3 regions of the Marvinbryantia formatexigens DSM 14469 genome follow, and region 1 is predicted to be linked to each of the others. Evidence: riboswitches for the same ligand, from Rfam matches in the RefSeq annotation. Region 1 holds a riboswitch; each other region holds the start of a gene.
What was found. A riboswitch is a leader RNA that binds a small molecule or an ion and turns the genes downstream of it on or off. The one in region 1 is predicted to bind cobalamin.
Positions count from the first base shown of each region.

Region 2: linked by a shared signal. The riboswitch ahead of NQ534_RS10970 (DUF2284 domain-containing protein) and the one ahead of NQ534_RS12935 (ABC transporter substrate-binding protein) in region 1 are both predicted to bind cobalamin.
Region 3: linked by a shared signal. The riboswitch ahead of NQ534_RS10495 (ABC transporter substrate-binding protein) and the one ahead of NQ534_RS12935 (ABC transporter substrate-binding protein) in region 1 are both predicted to bind cobalamin.

Region 1 is NZ_CP102268.1:2,753,090-2,758,383, forward strand. Features, by position in the region: gene NQ534_RS12920 (AlbA family DNA-binding domain-containing protein) at 149-325, shown strand; gene NQ534_RS12925 (DUF8451 domain-containing protein) at 354-1,490, shown strand; tRNA gene NQ534_RS12930 (tRNA-Thr) at 2,197-2,269, opposite strand; cobalamin riboswitch at 2,480-2,685, shown strand; gene NQ534_RS12935 (ABC transporter substrate-binding protein) at 2,827-4,470, shown strand; gene NQ534_RS12940 (ABC transporter permease) at 4,535-5,294, shown strand, end outside.
Region 2 is NZ_CP102268.1:2,305,431-2,310,724, forward strand. Features, by position in the region: gene NQ534_RS10960 (DUF6788 family protein) at 1-372, shown strand, start outside; gene NQ534_RS10965 (cation diffusion facilitator family transporter) at 429-1,337, opposite strand; NiCo riboswitch at 1,445-1,530, opposite strand; cobalamin riboswitch at 1,732-1,920, shown strand; gene NQ534_RS10970 (DUF2284 domain-containing protein) at 2,331-2,882, shown strand; gene NQ534_RS10975 (1-propanol dehydrogenase PduQ) at 2,949-4,085, shown strand; gene eutS (ethanolamine utilization microcompartment protein EutS) at 4,102-4,452, shown strand; gene NQ534_RS10985 (EutP/PduV family microcompartment system protein) at 4,531-5,004, shown strand; gene eutA (ethanolamine ammonia-lyase reactivating factor EutA) at 5,075-5,294, shown strand, end outside.
Region 3 is NZ_CP102268.1:2,202,183-2,207,476, forward strand. Features, by position in the region: gene NQ534_RS10485 (ABC transporter ATP-binding protein) at 1-683, opposite strand, end outside; gene NQ534_RS10490 (FecCD family ABC transporter permease) at 697-1,722, opposite strand; gene NQ534_RS10495 (ABC transporter substrate-binding protein) at 1,762-2,808, opposite strand; cobalamin riboswitch at 3,145-3,328, opposite strand; gene NQ534_RS10500 (P-loop NTPase family protein) at 3,482-3,928, opposite strand; partial or broken gene NQ534_RS21730 (DUF4869 domain-containing protein) at 3,935-4,126, opposite strand; partial or broken gene NQ534_RS10510 (IS1634 family transposase) at 4,128-5,294, shown strand, end outside.

The sequences.
Region 1 (5,294 bases):
ATCCTCATCGAAAGATGGGGATTTTTTGCTGCTATGTATACGACAAAAACGTGATCGTAGAATTTCTTGATAAGGAGTGGAGGTTTGAGTATAATAGTATCTGGATATGTATATCGTTTGCAGGATTGCGGGAAGGAGGCGGGTGATTTTGGATGATGTTTTTGATCTGACACAATTTGATGAGTATAGAGAAGACAACAGGCGGGAGGTAAAAGCGGCAGAGGGCGGCTTGCCCCAGAGCCTGTGGGATACTTACTCCGCTATGGCAAATACCTATGGCGGGGTTATCATATGTGGTGTGAAGGAACGGAAGGACGGATCGTGAAGTAAAGCCGGTTTTTGTCAATGGGGATATGTTCAAAGGCTCTTTTAAAAGGAATAATGAGGGCGATTATCATTGCACGGAGGCGGAAGTAAAGGCAATGCTCCGTGACCAGACCCGCCTGACTTCTGATATGAAAGTGCTGCTGAATCTGGAACTTTCCGATTTTGACCAGGAATCCGTAAAGAGTTACAGGGTGTGGTTCGCAACCAGGCATCCTGACCATGCGTGGACGAAATTGCCGGATGGGGAGTTCCTCGAAATGATTGGCGCTGCCAGTGATGACTGTAAGGATAGGGCACTCCATCCCACCTGTGCCGGACTTCTCATGTTCGGGAAAGAATATAAGATTACAAGGGAGTACCCAGCGTATTTCCTGGACTATAGAGACCATGCAGATCCTTCTGTCCGCTGGACGGATCGGATTCAGTCACAGTCGCCGGACTGGTCTGGAAATGTATTTGATTTTTTCACCCAGGTTTCCAGGAAGCTGCTCCGGCTGCTGAAAGTTCCGTTTAAACTTGTCGATATGGTTCGTGTAGATGAGACCCCAATGCACGATGCGGTCAGGGAAGCATTGGTAAACTGTCTTGTAAATGCAGATTACTTTCTCACCCGTGGTGTTGTGATTGACAGCTATGCTGACAAGATCATCATTAAAAATCCGGGGACGAGTATTGTGGGAAAACGGCAGATGCTTCGCGGCGGCGATTCAGAACCCCGCAATGCAAACATTATGAAGATGTTTAATCTGATTGGGTATGGTGAACACGCAGGCAGCGGTGTGCCAGACATATTTTCAGTGTGGGAAGATGCCGGATATATAGAACCTACGATCGAGGAGTATTTTGGCGAAGATGGACCAAGCAAGACAGTGGTCACATTGCCATTGGTGGAGAAAGGTTCGGTCCTTTTAGGAGAAGAATCAGAAAAAAGACCAGAAAAAGGACCAGAAACCACAAAAAAAGAGAGTGAGATTAAAAGGAGGACAGCTGCTGTATATGAATTAATTGCAAATGACCCATCGTTTTCACGTGCTGAAATTAGTCGGAGACTGCAATTGTCCGATAAACAGGCAAAATTGGCCATAGAGATATTAAAAGAACGCGGACGAATTCACAGAGAAGGTTCTGCCCGGAAAGAAAAATGGATTATAACTGGCGAATGACGTCAGATATTTCGAAGAAACCAGAAAGGGCGCTTACAATTGTGTGAAGAAAGGGGCTGTGAAAAAAGAACGCTTTTAGGCAAAAAATTTAAAAATAAAATTGGCTTGAATATAGATGCCGCAGCCACATAAAATAAAGTTGTGATTGTATTTTGCGGGAGAATCTTGTAAAATGTAATTAGAAAAGCTGTGCATCAGCGGTGGGTTGACACCTAAAATCTGATACGTTTTCCGAACGCAGGTGTCGGAGGTTGACAGGCAACGGAAAAACCTGTTATTATCTAGACGTAGGTGCAGGAGGTTGGCAGACAACAGAAAAATCAATCATGAGAAGGGAATGATCGGTGCTGCGGCGCAGACATTCCCTTTTCTAAACACTTTTATGAAAAATGTCTGGACAGGCGTTTGACGGAAAAGGATTTTTCTTTTTCAAAGGATGGCTCCCCGGTTCAGAAAGTATATGCGATTATCTCTAAAGAATATAAGGAAGAAAAATATTCGGTTCTTGAAAAACTGGATAAAGGAATAACACTGGAAAACAGTTTTTTTTCAGAGGATATTGAGTGCCTGTTGGAAAGAAAAACACTGTGTAGTATTATATAGGAACTGTCTGTAAAGGAAATATACGGAAACAGCGAATCGGCTTCCCGTAGTCTGCCCGTTTTTTATAAAAATAAAAAGTCCGATAAGCATCGGACTTTACAAAAGCTGATGACGGGACTCGGACCCGTGACCTCCTCACTACCAATGAGGTGCGCTACCACCTGTGCCACATCAGCCTGCGCGATTACTCGCTACAGTATGAAATGTTACCATACTCTCACGCGATTGTCAAGCAAAAGATTTGTATTTTTGTATTTCAAAAAATGAAAAAATAACTTCCACTGCAGGGGGAAATATGTGGGTACTTTTTCATTTTAGATGCGCCGTTACGTTTTGAGAATAAGCTTTACAGACGAATGCATTCATGTTATGATAAGTTTGTTAAAAATAAAACACAAAAAAGTTCCGGTGAAGGACATAGATGGAGAAAATCTGTCCGTCATCGGATGAAAAGGGAATGCGGTGAGAATCCGCAGCAGCCCTCGCTACTGTGTAGGGGACGAATTATCAAAGCCACTGATGCGTTGCCATTGGGAAGGTGATAAGGAGGAGGAACCAAAGCCAGGAGACCTGCTTTTTTGTGAGGTATGTATTATTTTCGATGGGAAAATAGATGCATTTGCTGAAGCGGGAAATCATAAGGCGTGCTGTTTTCATCGGGAGACAGTACGCCTTTTTTGATTCTCTTTTCACATATCCGTAATCTGCCCATCATCAAAAAGGAGGACAAAGGATGAAAAAAGCAGCCGGTATATTTATGGCTCTGACAATGTGCGCTACGATATGCACAGGATACCGGCAGGAAGCAAAAGCAGAAGAAACATCAGGAAACCATGTTGAAAATCTGGTTATCGGTACTACGGCTGAAAACAATGTATTTAATGCCCTGACCCAGACGGATGCCTTCGGCAGAATGAATTATAACGGATTTACGCAGGGAGATTTCGTGTACCGTGACGCAAATAATGAATTGCAGCCGTATTTCTTTAAGTCCTTTGAAATATCAGAGGATGGAAAGCAGATTGATTTCACATTCCCGTTGGATGCGGTATGGCATGACGGAGAACCGGTGACAAAAGACGATATTGAATTTACATTTGAATACATGCGGGACGTAAAAAAAGTTGGAAGCTTACAGAATCTGGAGCGGATTGAATTTACGGGCGAGGACAGCGCATCGCTGATTTTCTCGGAACCGGATGCCTACTACTGGATTAATTCCACCTGCAATAATAATGCCTGCGTGTATCCAAAGCATATCTGGGAAGGCGTAGAAGACTATTCATCCGTTACCGGACCGGAAGCTGCCATCGGCTGCGGACCTTACAAGCTGGTATCGGTGGATACGGATGCCCAGACTTCTTATTATGAAGCGGTTTCGGAGAATGCAATCCTTGGCGAGCTGACAGTCGACAGCGTGACTGTACAGAGCTATTCGGATGAATCGACCCTGATGATGGCTATGATGAACGGGGAAATTGACGCTATGTACAATTACGCGAACCCGATTGATGCACCTGTGATTGATACGGTAAAAGGGACAGCGGATATTGATCTGGGAGAGAGTCCTTTCAGCGGATGCTATCAGCTGGAATATGGAAAAGACCGTGCACCGGGCAATGACGAGGCATTCCGGAAGGCAGTGAGTACCGCGCTGAATTATGAACTGCTTGCGTCCACCATTAACGGCGAATATGGTACGGTTCCCGGAACCGGAATTATTCCGCCTACCTGCAAAGGCTATGACGAGACGCTCCCGATGCTTGAATATGATGCGGAGAAAGCAATGGAGATGCTTGATGAAGCCGGATATGTGGATATCGACGGGGACGGCTACCGTGAAATGCCGGATGGAAGCGCGATGGATCTGGCTGTCACGCCGCAGTACAGCTCCAGCATGGACCTTAGAATGCGTATTGCGGAAGTAATCATGCAGAGCCTCGATAAAGTAGGCATTAAGAACCATATGGACAATGACAGCATTACAAACAGTGAGGTCTGGGAAGCAAATATGACAGCAGGAGATTATGATCTGTCTATCACCCTGACGACATCCGGTATGGCATCTTACAGCACCGCATTCCGTTATTTCATGGGCGAGCTCCGGGAAGGAGAATCCTCCTGGATCTGGGGAACCGTTCATGATCCGGAATATAACGAAGCATATTATGCAATGACCGGCGCGACCTCGGACGAGGTTTACATCGAAAACTGCAAGATACTGCAGAAATATATGTCAGATACCAGAGCAGCTCAGGCTCTGTGCTGGGAGACGGCGTTCTTCCCGTATCGCACGGATAAATATGAGGGCTGGACCAACTACCCGTCCTGGGGAGTAATTAACAACACCACCTGGTTTGAGCTTACAACAAAATAGTCAGAAAACGGGGCGCTGCCAGAGTCGCAGCGCCCTGACTGTATGAGCCGAAGGAGAGAGTATTTTGCAAAAACACATACTGAAAAAAACAGTGATTGCCCTGGCAACCATTTATCTGATTATTACAATCAGCTTTGTACTGGTACATATTATGCCCGGCGATCCGATTATTCATCTGATTGGACAGGAAGAATACTATTACCTTCTGGATAATGATCCGGCTTATCTGGAGACACTGATTGAAAAGTACGGACTGAATGACAGTCTCCAGATGCAATATGTAAAATATTTAAAAAGCATTGTCACTTTAGACTTCGGGATTGCCTATTCCAACCAGAAGCCCGTCGTAGAAAATGTACTGAGTGCTTCTAAGTGGACCCTGATGCTTTCCGTACCGGTCTGGATTCTGGGAGGCATCATCGGAGCTGTTCTCGGCGTACTGGCCGGGTGGAGACCCGGAAAACTGTTTGACCGGATTATGACGCCGGTCTTTCTTGTATTGAACACGATGCCCTCAAACTGTTTAAGTCTCCTGCTTCTAATGGTTTTTTCCTATAAGCTGCGTATCTTTCCGATTAACGGCATGGTGTCGGCAGGGACACAGGGCATTGACCGTGTTTTAAGCATTCTTGAGCATATGTGCCTGCCACTGATTATTCTGCTGATATTCCGTATATCCGGCGATTTTATGCTGATGAAAAGCGCGGTTTCACAGATAAGAAACGAAGAGTATATTCTGACGGCCAGGTCAAAGGGGCTTCCCGGAAAGAATGTACTGTTTCTCCATGTCATGAAAAATGCGATGGTTCCGTATCTGACTTCCT
Region 2 (5,294 bases), 450 kb from region 1:
TTTTTTTTGAATGGAGGAAGAATCCGCGGAATTCCGGTAACGATTGGGGGATGTTCATATATACCGCCTGTTCCGATAGAGTCTGTTGTGAAAGAGCGTATTAAAGAAATACTGGCATCCGGTCAGAGCGATATTGATAAGGCGATTGCATTGTGTATGTATTCCATGAAAACACAGATTTTTATAGATGGGAATAAAAGAGCATCTGTGATATACGCCAATCATTATCTGATTGCTCACGGGCAGGGCTTTCTGGTCATTCCGGAGAAGGAAGTGCCGGAGTTTAAAAAGCTGCTGGTTGCTTATTATGAGGGGGAGGATATCTCTGTTATCAGCCGGTTTCTGAAAGAAAAGTGCTGGAAAACATTTTGAATTTAAAAGCAGCAGGAGAGAATATGAACGGGCGGCATGAATGCCGCCCATAATTTTTACTCCGGCATTGCTGACGGATTTACATGTACCATAATGTGCTTGATTTTCGGAAAATTCTGTTCGATATCGTCGTGCACCGCCTCGGCTATTTTGTGCGCCTTCCAGAGCGGATAGGAGCCGTCCACGAGAATTTCAATATCCACGTATATCTTATTGCCGAAAATACGTGTCTGCAGCAAATCCAGTCCCAGCACATTCGGATTTCTCATTACGCAGTCGTGAATCTGCTTTTCTGTCTCATCGTCGCAGGAATGGTCGACCATTTTATCAATCGCGTCTTTGAAAATATCGCAGGCGGCTTTGATGATAAATACAAAGATTACAAGACTGGCGACAGGGTCCATGATGGGGAAGCCAAGTCTTGCCCCGGCGATACCGATGAGCGCTCCGACTGAAGAAAAAGCGTCGGAACGATGATGCCAGGCGTCCGCCATCAGGGCGCTGGAATCAATTTTTTTTGCGTAAAACCGGGTATACCAGAACATCACTTCTTTTACCGCAATGGAAACAACGGCGGCAATCAGCGCCAGAAGACCGGGCGCCTCCAGATTGCTGTAATCACCGCGCAGGATGTCCTGCAGCGCGTTGACACCAATGCCAAGTCCGGTAACGAACAGCACCATAGCAAGAATAATGGCGGCGACGCACTCCATCCGTTCGTGTCCGTAGGGATGCTCCTTGTCGGATTCCTTTGACGCAAGCTTTATGCCGATGATGACAATGACTGTGCTGAATACGTCGGATGCGGAATGAACGGCGTCGCTTATCATAGCGCTGGAATGCGCAAAAATTCCGGCAAACAGCTTAAAAACCGAAAGCAGCGCATTTCCGGCAATCGTCACGGCGGACACCTTGTTGGCAGTTCTCTGAAACTCATTTTCCTGTGTTATTTGATTTTTCTCCATATCAGTTACCTCCTGAAATAAGATAGCTCTATGGCACTAAATATATGTGGGAGTTTTAAAGAATTGCTTCTGAATACAAAAACACCCACGAATCAGTAGTTAGCAACAACTGTCCCGTGGATGAACATTTCCACTGTCACGCATGTGACCCGACTCCATAACGGACTGTTACGGTCTGCTCAGTTTGTACTGTAGATTTATATGCAGTGCAAAGAGTTATGATAGAATAGCATACATATATGCGATTGTCAATATATTTATGGAATTTTTATACTTTCTTAACAGAATGTACTATTATTAATAAATTAATGAAAATTATGATTCTGATTTTGGTAATTTTGCATAAATGCGGTTGACATTGACGAAGTAAAATAATATAATTGCAGCATAAGTAGATAGTTCCAGGTATACAGGTGCCTGCCACAGAAGGCAGGTGAAAAGGGAAACGGGTGAGAATCCCGTACAAAGCCGTTGCTGTATTGGCGTAGTGACTGCAAAAAATATCATTGAGGCAAAAACTTGAGAAGATAAGCAGTCATGAGGATGCCTGAGTCAGAAGACCTGCCTGTATATAACACACGTGACAGCTCCCCGGACCTGGGAGTGTGTATGACCTGTATGCTTCGCAGACAGCGGAGTGAGCATGCTCTGCGTGCTCAGCTGCTTGCGGCGTATGCATGATTTGTATGCTTCGCAGATTGCGGAGTGTGCTTAATTTGTATGTGTGCTCACGAGCATGTTTACTTATGCGAGTAATTCATCACCTCTTTCGCACGGTGCGCACATGTCAGAACCTGCCAGTTCTTTATCTGAGAGCGGCCGTGGAGAGAAATCTGACATGACGAGTGGATTGCCAGAGGAAGTACCTGATTGTGACACAGTCGGGTACTTTTTTGTTTTTATCCGCGGGAACGCGCACGCAGATGCAGAAGAAATATACCGCTTATGCAGGAAACTCTGCAGAGCGGGGCTCTTTCAGGAAGGAGGATTTTTATGTATCGGACGCAGATTTGCGTAAAGACGCTGAAGGTTACGGAATGGATCGCAGAATACTGTCAGCCGGAAACCTTCGTTCCTCTCTGCAGGGAGTGTCCGGAATATCAGAAAAACTGGTCCTGTCCGCCCGGAGTGCCTCCGGTGAAAGAGATTGCGGGAAAGTACCGGTATGTACAGGCGATAGGCCTGAAGGTGATTTATGAGGAACGGGTCAGAAAAGAGGCGCTGACCGCACCTGGGCGTGCGGAGGAGCTGCGTGAGCAGAGCTACGGCGCAGCAAAAAAGAAAATGCTGCAGGCGCTTCTGGCGCTGGAGAAGGTGATTACGCCTTCGCAGACGATTATGGCGGGCTGCTGCGTACTTTGCGGACGCTGTGCCAGAATCGACGGGAAGCCGTGCAGACATCCGGAGGAGATGCGCTATTCCTTTTCCGGGCTGGGGTTTGATCTGGGCAGGATTTCCGGAGAGCTTCTGGAGATGCCGCTTCTGTGGCAGAAGGAGGGACTTCCGGAATATAACGTGGCAATAGCCGCCTTCCTGCATAACTAAGCTATTTTTCATTCCGGCTTATTGACGGATGTGAAGATAGAAAAAAATACAAAGAAAGGAGCAGTTATGGAACAATTTGGAGTCAGAACCAGGATTGTTATGGGCGACGGTCTGGACGCCATGATTGGCAGAATGAAGCGCGTATTCGTCGTAACGGACAGCTTTATGGCAAGCAGCGGCAAGGCGGATTATGTGACAGCCAGACTGGACAAAGCCAGGGTGGAGTACACCGTTTTTTCTGATATTTCCGGAGAACCGGATATCGGGATGGTGACGGCGGGTACCAGCCGGATGCTGGAGTTTGAACCGGATACCGTAATCTGCATGGGCGGAGGCGCAGCCATCGATGCCGCAAAGGCAATCGTATTTGTGGCGCGCAAGGCCGGGGACAGCAAGGCTGTGGAATTTATCGCGATTCCCACGACCAGCGGCACCGGCTCCGAGGTAAGCCGTTTTGCGGTGATTACGGATAAAGACAAGGGCGTCAAGTATCCGCTGGTGGATGACAGTCTTCTTCCCGATGTGGCGCTGCTGGATGCCCGGCTGGTGGAGAGTGCGCCGCCCTCTGTGACGGCGGATACCGGAATCGATGTGTTTACACACGCTGTGGAGGCTTTCGTATCCACAGGAAGAAATGATTTCACGGACGCCTGCGCGGAGAAAGCAATCAAGCTGGTAAACCACTATCTGATGACCGCCTATAAGAATCCGGGAGATTTAAAGGCGCGCCAGGGAATGCACAATGCGTCCTGTCTGGCGGGCATTGCGTTTTCCAACGCAGGACTGGGACTGAATCACGGCATGGCTCACGCGATGGGGGCGCGTTTTCATATTCCCCACGGCAGAGCCAACGGTATTCTGCTTCCCTACGTTATGAGCTTCAATGCGGGCTGCGCCGCGGAAAAGCTGACGCCGACGGCGAAACGGTACGCGCAGATTTCGCGGCTGCTTCGTCTTGATACAAGCAATGTGCGCCAGAGCGCGCTGAATATGATACGCACCGCGCGCAGCTTCATTAAACGGATGAACATGCCGTCTACCATTGAAGCGGCGGGCGTGACAAAGGAGCAGTTTGAGGCCGAGCTGGACGCTATGGCGGCGGCAGCCCTGGCAGACAGCTGTACGGCGTCAAATCCGCAGCCGGTGACGCTGGAGGATATCAAAGCAGTTTACCGGAAAGCCTTTACCGGAAAGCTCCCTTAAAGAAAGGCGGTACAGTATGTCAGAACTACAGGGTAAAGAGCGTATTATACAGGAATTTGTGCCTGGCAAGCAGGTGACGCTGGCGCATGTGATCGCCAATCCGGATAAGGGACTGTATGCAAAGCTTGGACTGATAGACGCGGAGGGAGCCATCGGCATTATGACGATTACACCCAGCGAGGCAGCCATGATTGCGGCGGATGTGGCGACAAAGTCCGCCGATGTAAAAATCGGTTTTGTGGACCGTTTTAACGGCTCTCTGGTGATAACCGGGGATGTGGCGGCGGTGGAGGTGGCGCTGCGGGACGTGATGGATGTCCTCTGCGGCATGATGGGCTTTGCACAGACTACCGTTACCAAGACCTGACGCGGGAGAAAAACCGGCCGGCGCGGTGGATAAAAAGACCGGCAGCCGGGGCAGAAAAAGAACAGGAAACAGACAGAAATGACAGAAGAAATGAAGAAAACAGAGGAGCTGGACCGGAAAAAAAGGGTCATCCTGATTGGACGGTCGACCGCAGGAAAAACAACGCTCTGCCAGAAAATCAATAACGAGGAGCTGAGGTATCACAAAACCCAGACGGTGCAGATTATCAATAAAAATATGATTGATACGCCGGGAGAGTACCTGGAGCGGACCAGCTACCGGGGCGCCCTGGTGGTGACCTCCACGGAAGCGGATGTGATTCTTCTGGTGCAGGACGCCACAGAGGAAGGAACCATGTTCCCTCCCATGTTTAACAGTATGTTTGCCAAACCCTGCGTGGGTGTGGTGACAAAGGCGGACCTGGCGGATGAGGCACAGGTGGAGCGGGCAAAAAAATATTTGAAAAATGCGGGAGCCGGGGAGCTCTATGTCACCAGCGCCGTCACAGGCGAGGGTGTGAAGGAGCTGGTGGATACGCTGCATCTTCTGTAGCTTATGGCAGCAGATAATCATAAGTTTCGTCCGGACATACCGGACGGCACCCGGTATCAGGAGGCTTGGTATGCAGGAAACAATTAAAAGTATAGGCATTGATATCGGTACATCTACCACACAGCTTGTATTCAGCCGGCTGGTGGTGGAAAACGTGGCGGGAAGCTATACGGTGCCCAGGGTGAGCATCGTGGAAAAGGAAGTGTTCTACCGCAGCAGGATTTATTTTACGCCCCTGTGCTCCGCGACGGAAATCGATGCGGAGGCGGTAAAAAAGATTGTCAGCCAGG
Region 3 (5,294 bases), 550 kb from region 1:
TCCACGAGCGCGGAGCTGATAACGTCGTCCGGTCTGCCGTCGCAAAGGTTCTGACCGCCTTTGAGCACGTAGATGCGGTCGCAGAATTTTGAAGCGAGACTTAAATCGTGCAGTGCGGTCAGCACTGTTTTTTTCGACGCTTTCAGAAGCGACAGCGTTTTTATCTGGCTGCCGATATCCAGATGGTTGGTCGGCTCGTCCAGAATAATCATTTCCGTTTCCTGCGCCAGCGCGCGGGCAATCAGTACCCGCTGCTTTTCACCGCCGGACAGGCTCAGAAAGCTTCTCTCCAGAAAATCTTCCATTCCGACCATTTCCAGCGAATGGCAGACTATCTCGCGGTCATGGTCATTGGCGGCTTCTATCAGACGTTTTCTGGGATAGCGCCCCATCTGCACGACCTCTTCGACGGTGAAGTCAAAATTTGCTTCGCTTTCCTGCGAAACCACCGCGATGCGTTCCGCCATCTGCCGGTTTGACATTTTCAGAAGACTTTTTCCGTCCAGAAGAATATCTCCCGAAACGGGTACAAGCATTTTGTAGATATTTTTCAGCAGCGTCGATTTTCCGCTTCCGTTCGGACCGATGACGCCCACGAATTCCCCCTGGTTTACGGTGAGGGAAATATCCCGGATAATCTCCACCTGCCGGGTGCGGTAGCTTACTTTTTCTGCACTGAGCATAGGTCCGCCTCCTTTAAGATTTCCCGAAGGAATATTTCCGTACCCGTATCATCCACAGGAAGACAGGTGCTCCGAGCATGGAAGTAATAATGCCGATAGGAATTTCGCTGGGCTGGTCGAGCATTCTGGCACCGACGTCCACCCAGACCAGGAAAATCGCTCCCAGCAGCGTGGAAATCGGAATCACCTTCCGGTGGTCCGCACCGACCATCGACCGCACGATATGCGGAATAACAAGTCCGACGAACCCGATGCTGCCGGTTACTGCCACTGCCGTGCCGGTCAGCGCCGCAGACAGAAAGACGGTGATTTTGCGCACAAGATTGATATTGATTCCCAGCGTCACCGCGCTGCTCTCTCCCATAAGAAGCGCGTTCATGGAGGTTGAGAGAGCGTACAGGCACAGAAAGCCCGGTATCAGTACCACAAACAGGGGAAGAAGCTCTTCCCACTGGGCACTGGCTACGCTGCCAAGCGTCCAGAACGTCACCTCCCGGATTTTGCTGTCATCCGGGGCCTTGTAAATGAGAAAGTTTGAAAATGCGGTAAACATGGCGGAAATAGCCGTTCCCACCAGAACCAGCTTGATGGGCGCCACCTCTTTGCCGCTTTTCGCCATGTAATAAACAATTAAAATCGCCGCCATTGCGCCGATAAAAGCGCCGCCCTGGACAGAGTATGCGCCAAGGAAGGAGAGCGCTCCGGTGACGATGGCAAGCGAAGCGCCGAAGGTTGCGCCGGAGGATACGCCGAGCACATAGGGACTTGCCAGCGGATTTTTGGTAAACGACTGCATGGCGACGCCCGAAAGCGTCAGCGCAGAACCTACCATAGCGCCCATCAGCACCCGCGGCGTCCGCAGATGCCAGACGATGTTCTGGGTGCTCATCCGGATATCTTCAACATCGCCTATGCCGGTCAGATGATGAAGAACCACCTGCCAGACCGTTTGGAAAGGGATGCTGACGGGCCCGATTCCGATGGCAAGAATCATCGACAGAATCAATAGTATTAGCAGGAACACGCAGGTTATCCCCACGTGTTCCCTCATGAATTTACATAACCGTTTCATATGAAATTATTCAAAACACTCCGGATGGAATGCCTGGGCAAATTTTTCAATCGTATCGCCCACACGGGTGCTGGCGAATACTTCCGGAAGCGTGATAACAAGGAAGTTTTCGTTCTTGATGGCGGTTACATCGGAAAGGGCTTCGTTGTCCAGCAGGAACTGGATTTTCTCGTCTGCGGTCGTATCGCCGTAATCATTGATGACGATAACCTCCGGGTCCGCCTCTACAACGGCTTCCCAGCTTACGTTGTTCCAGGTCTTTTCAAGGTCCTCAAATACATTGACGCCGCCTGCGTGACGCATCAGCTTTGAGGTGAAGTTATTTCCGGGTGTGTAGGCGCCGCCGTCACGTTCGCTGTCAAAGTTGAATACCCGCACTTCCTCTGTTCCGGCGATTTTTTCTTCGACTGCCGCAATCTGGGCTTTCATACCGTCTACGATTTCATTTGCTTTGTCTTCAACCTGGAAAATCTTGCCGAGGTTGTAAAAATCCTGATAAACATCTTCCACGTCGCAGCCAAGCTTGTAGCCTTCAATGGAAGAAAGGGACATGATGCCGTAATCGCTTAAGGTATCATGTGTGGCAATCGCCGTGTCAGAATCGCTGAAAGCAGAGCTTCTTCCATAAATGAAATCCGGTTCCAGGTCCAGAACTACCTCCAGGGACGGATAACCGTTGTTGTCAGAGATAACCGGCTTTGATTCGTATTCTTCGCGGTACTGCTCCGGAAGCTGGGCGTTGTTATAGCAGGTTCCGATAATTTTGTCGCCGAGACCCAGCGCCATAAGCTGCTCTCCGGTGTTGGGATTGGTGCTGATTACACGCTCCGGAACATGTGTAAAGGTGACCTCCTGGTCGTCCTTTGTCACCAGCGTGAAAGGAAATACGTCGCCATCTGCGGCTTCTGTGCCGTCAGCTTCTGTCTCCGCAGCTTCGGTTTCCACAGCGGCTTCCTGTGTTTCGGCTTCTGTTTCCTCAGCAAAAGCTGCTGCCGGGGAGAGCGCCATTACGCCAGCCATAATCAGTGTCAGTAATTGGTTTCTTTTTTTCATCTTGCACCTCCATAGATATTATGGTCGGGACTTTTGCCCCAACATCATGAAATGAGTGATTGGTTACTGGAAGTCCATAAAAAAGAATCCTGGTCTGGATGCATGCCCGGAAAAGTTGGAGAACTTTTTATGGCTCCTCCAGGACCTGCCACCGGCAGCTCCCTTCGGATGCATGGCAACAAAAAAGCCTGTCTTCACAGACAGGCATACCAGACAGATCGTTTTGTGCGCAGTAGTTGGGACCGGGCTTTGCAGCCGGCTGCATGAACCGGAAAACGGAACTGCTGCGTGTGTCGTAGATACGAACAAATCTGCGAGGATGCTTTGCATGGAAGCTTCTTTCGCACAAGGCAGGCAGGTTTCCTGGCTCACAGATTTGCGCTTGTCCCTCCTTCTCACGGCATTCGCCGCAATGGATATCCGGGGAAGCTCCCTGCTCACAGTGACCGCATCGCTCAGGCTTTTCCTGATTCCCTCTCATTTCCGGATACGGAAATTCACCTGCTTTGTTTCGACAAAATTCATGATAGCATATAGCTGTATGCTTTGCAAGAGAACTTTTTTGTTGATTTTATCTAATCCCAGATGATCAGATGCATGACTTTTTTGGCGGCTGTTACTATTCTTGAAGATAAATAACTTCTGGCAAGTTTTCTTTTGGAATAGCTCCATATTAATAAAGATTATATATTTCGTTGTACTTCTGCTTCGCTTCGTGAAATTTTCCGGATTCACGGAAGCCGTATATTTCCCGGACACTGTAAGGAAGCATTGGCAGCTTTTCCCGTGTTGCGAGCACAAAGTAGTTATCTGATTTCAAAGCAAGCTCCGCGAATTTTTTTGAAGCCAGAAAGCGGCTTCCTTCATCAATAAAAATGATGGAACCGGATATGCCTTCCAACTGCCGCTCCCAGTCTTCGCTGTCTAATGTTCGGCAGGGGAGGTCGCAGGAGACTACAATGCCGCTGTCAGTACCGTATCTTCTATAGTCACGGATAAAATCAATCAATACGGTTTTACCGGAGCCGCTGTCTCCGGTGAGGATGGTGATATTTCTTCTAATGGTAAAATCGTATCGGATTTTCTTTGATTCAACAATGATTCTGTGAGCGCCCTTCATAATATATTACTCCTGTTTCATTTTGTTCAGATATTCAGAGGCAACGGGAATCAGCTCTTTCATCGAATGCACGATTTCTCCGCTGTTCCCGACAACGATTGTGAATTTTGTGTCTTTCCCAAAATCCATCAGATGCCGGAGATTGATGGTCAGGTTTTTGCTTTCCGCTATTTTCAGAATCCATTTTGCGCAGTTATCCGGAACCTTGAAAGAACTTCTTCCAGAACACGGTCCTACCCGCGATGATGTCATGAAATGGGCCAGAGAGGAAGCCAGACTGGAAACACTCAGATACAAAGAAGAACAGCAGGCCAAGTCGGTTCAGATAACTTTTCACTCTGACCAGAAGCTGGATTATAGTCAGCAGGTCTTTTACCGCGGAGGATATCTTTTTCCACAAGCCTTTTACTATCGTATCCAGCTTGATAAGACTTGCCGAAAGCTCAGAGATAAATATAAATTTAAGTATGATATCAATGCCATCCTTTCCGATCTGATCTATGCCAGGGTTCTGGAACCAGCAAGTAAGCGTTCTTCTTTTAAGATAGCTTCTGAATTCCTGGAAAAACCTTCTTATCAATTACATGATATATACCGGGCTCTTGATGTCCTGGGAAATGAATGCGATTTCATCCAGTCTGAAGTTTATAAAAACAGTCATCTTCTCGGAAAACGAGATGATAAGATACTTTATTATGACTGTACAAACTATTTCTTTGAGATCGAGCAGGAAGATGGGGAGAGAAAATACGGGAAAGGAAAAGAACACCGGCCTAATCCAATCATTCAAATGGGGATGTTTATGGACGGAGCTGGAATTCCTCTTGCTTTTTCCCTTTTTCCCGGAAATGCGAATGAACAAACATCACTAAAACCTCTGGAAGAAAAAGTCCTCCAGGACTTTGGTTGTACAAAATTTATTTACTGCAGTGATGCCGGACTTGGTTCAGAAGCCATTAAAAGAATAAACCATGCAGGCCAGAGAGCTTTTATTGTTACCCAGTCCATCAAAAAGCTGAATAAAGATGACAGGAAATGGGCACTGGACAAAACTGGCTTTAAACGTGTTTCCGATGATTCTCCGGCAGATCTTTCCAGACTTACAGAGGATGATGCCGGCCTGTATTATAAGGATGAACCATATACCCCTCATTCACTGCACCAGCGTCTCATTGTCACTTACTCTCCTAAATATGCAAAATATCAGAAAGCAATACGTGACGCACAGGTAGAGCGTGCCGAAAAAATGCTCCATTCCGGGAAAGTAAAAAAAGAACGCAGAAACCCGAACGATCCCGCACGATTTATAGGTAAGATTGCAGTTACAGAAGAAGGAGAAGCTGCTAAAATCAAGAATTATCTGGAT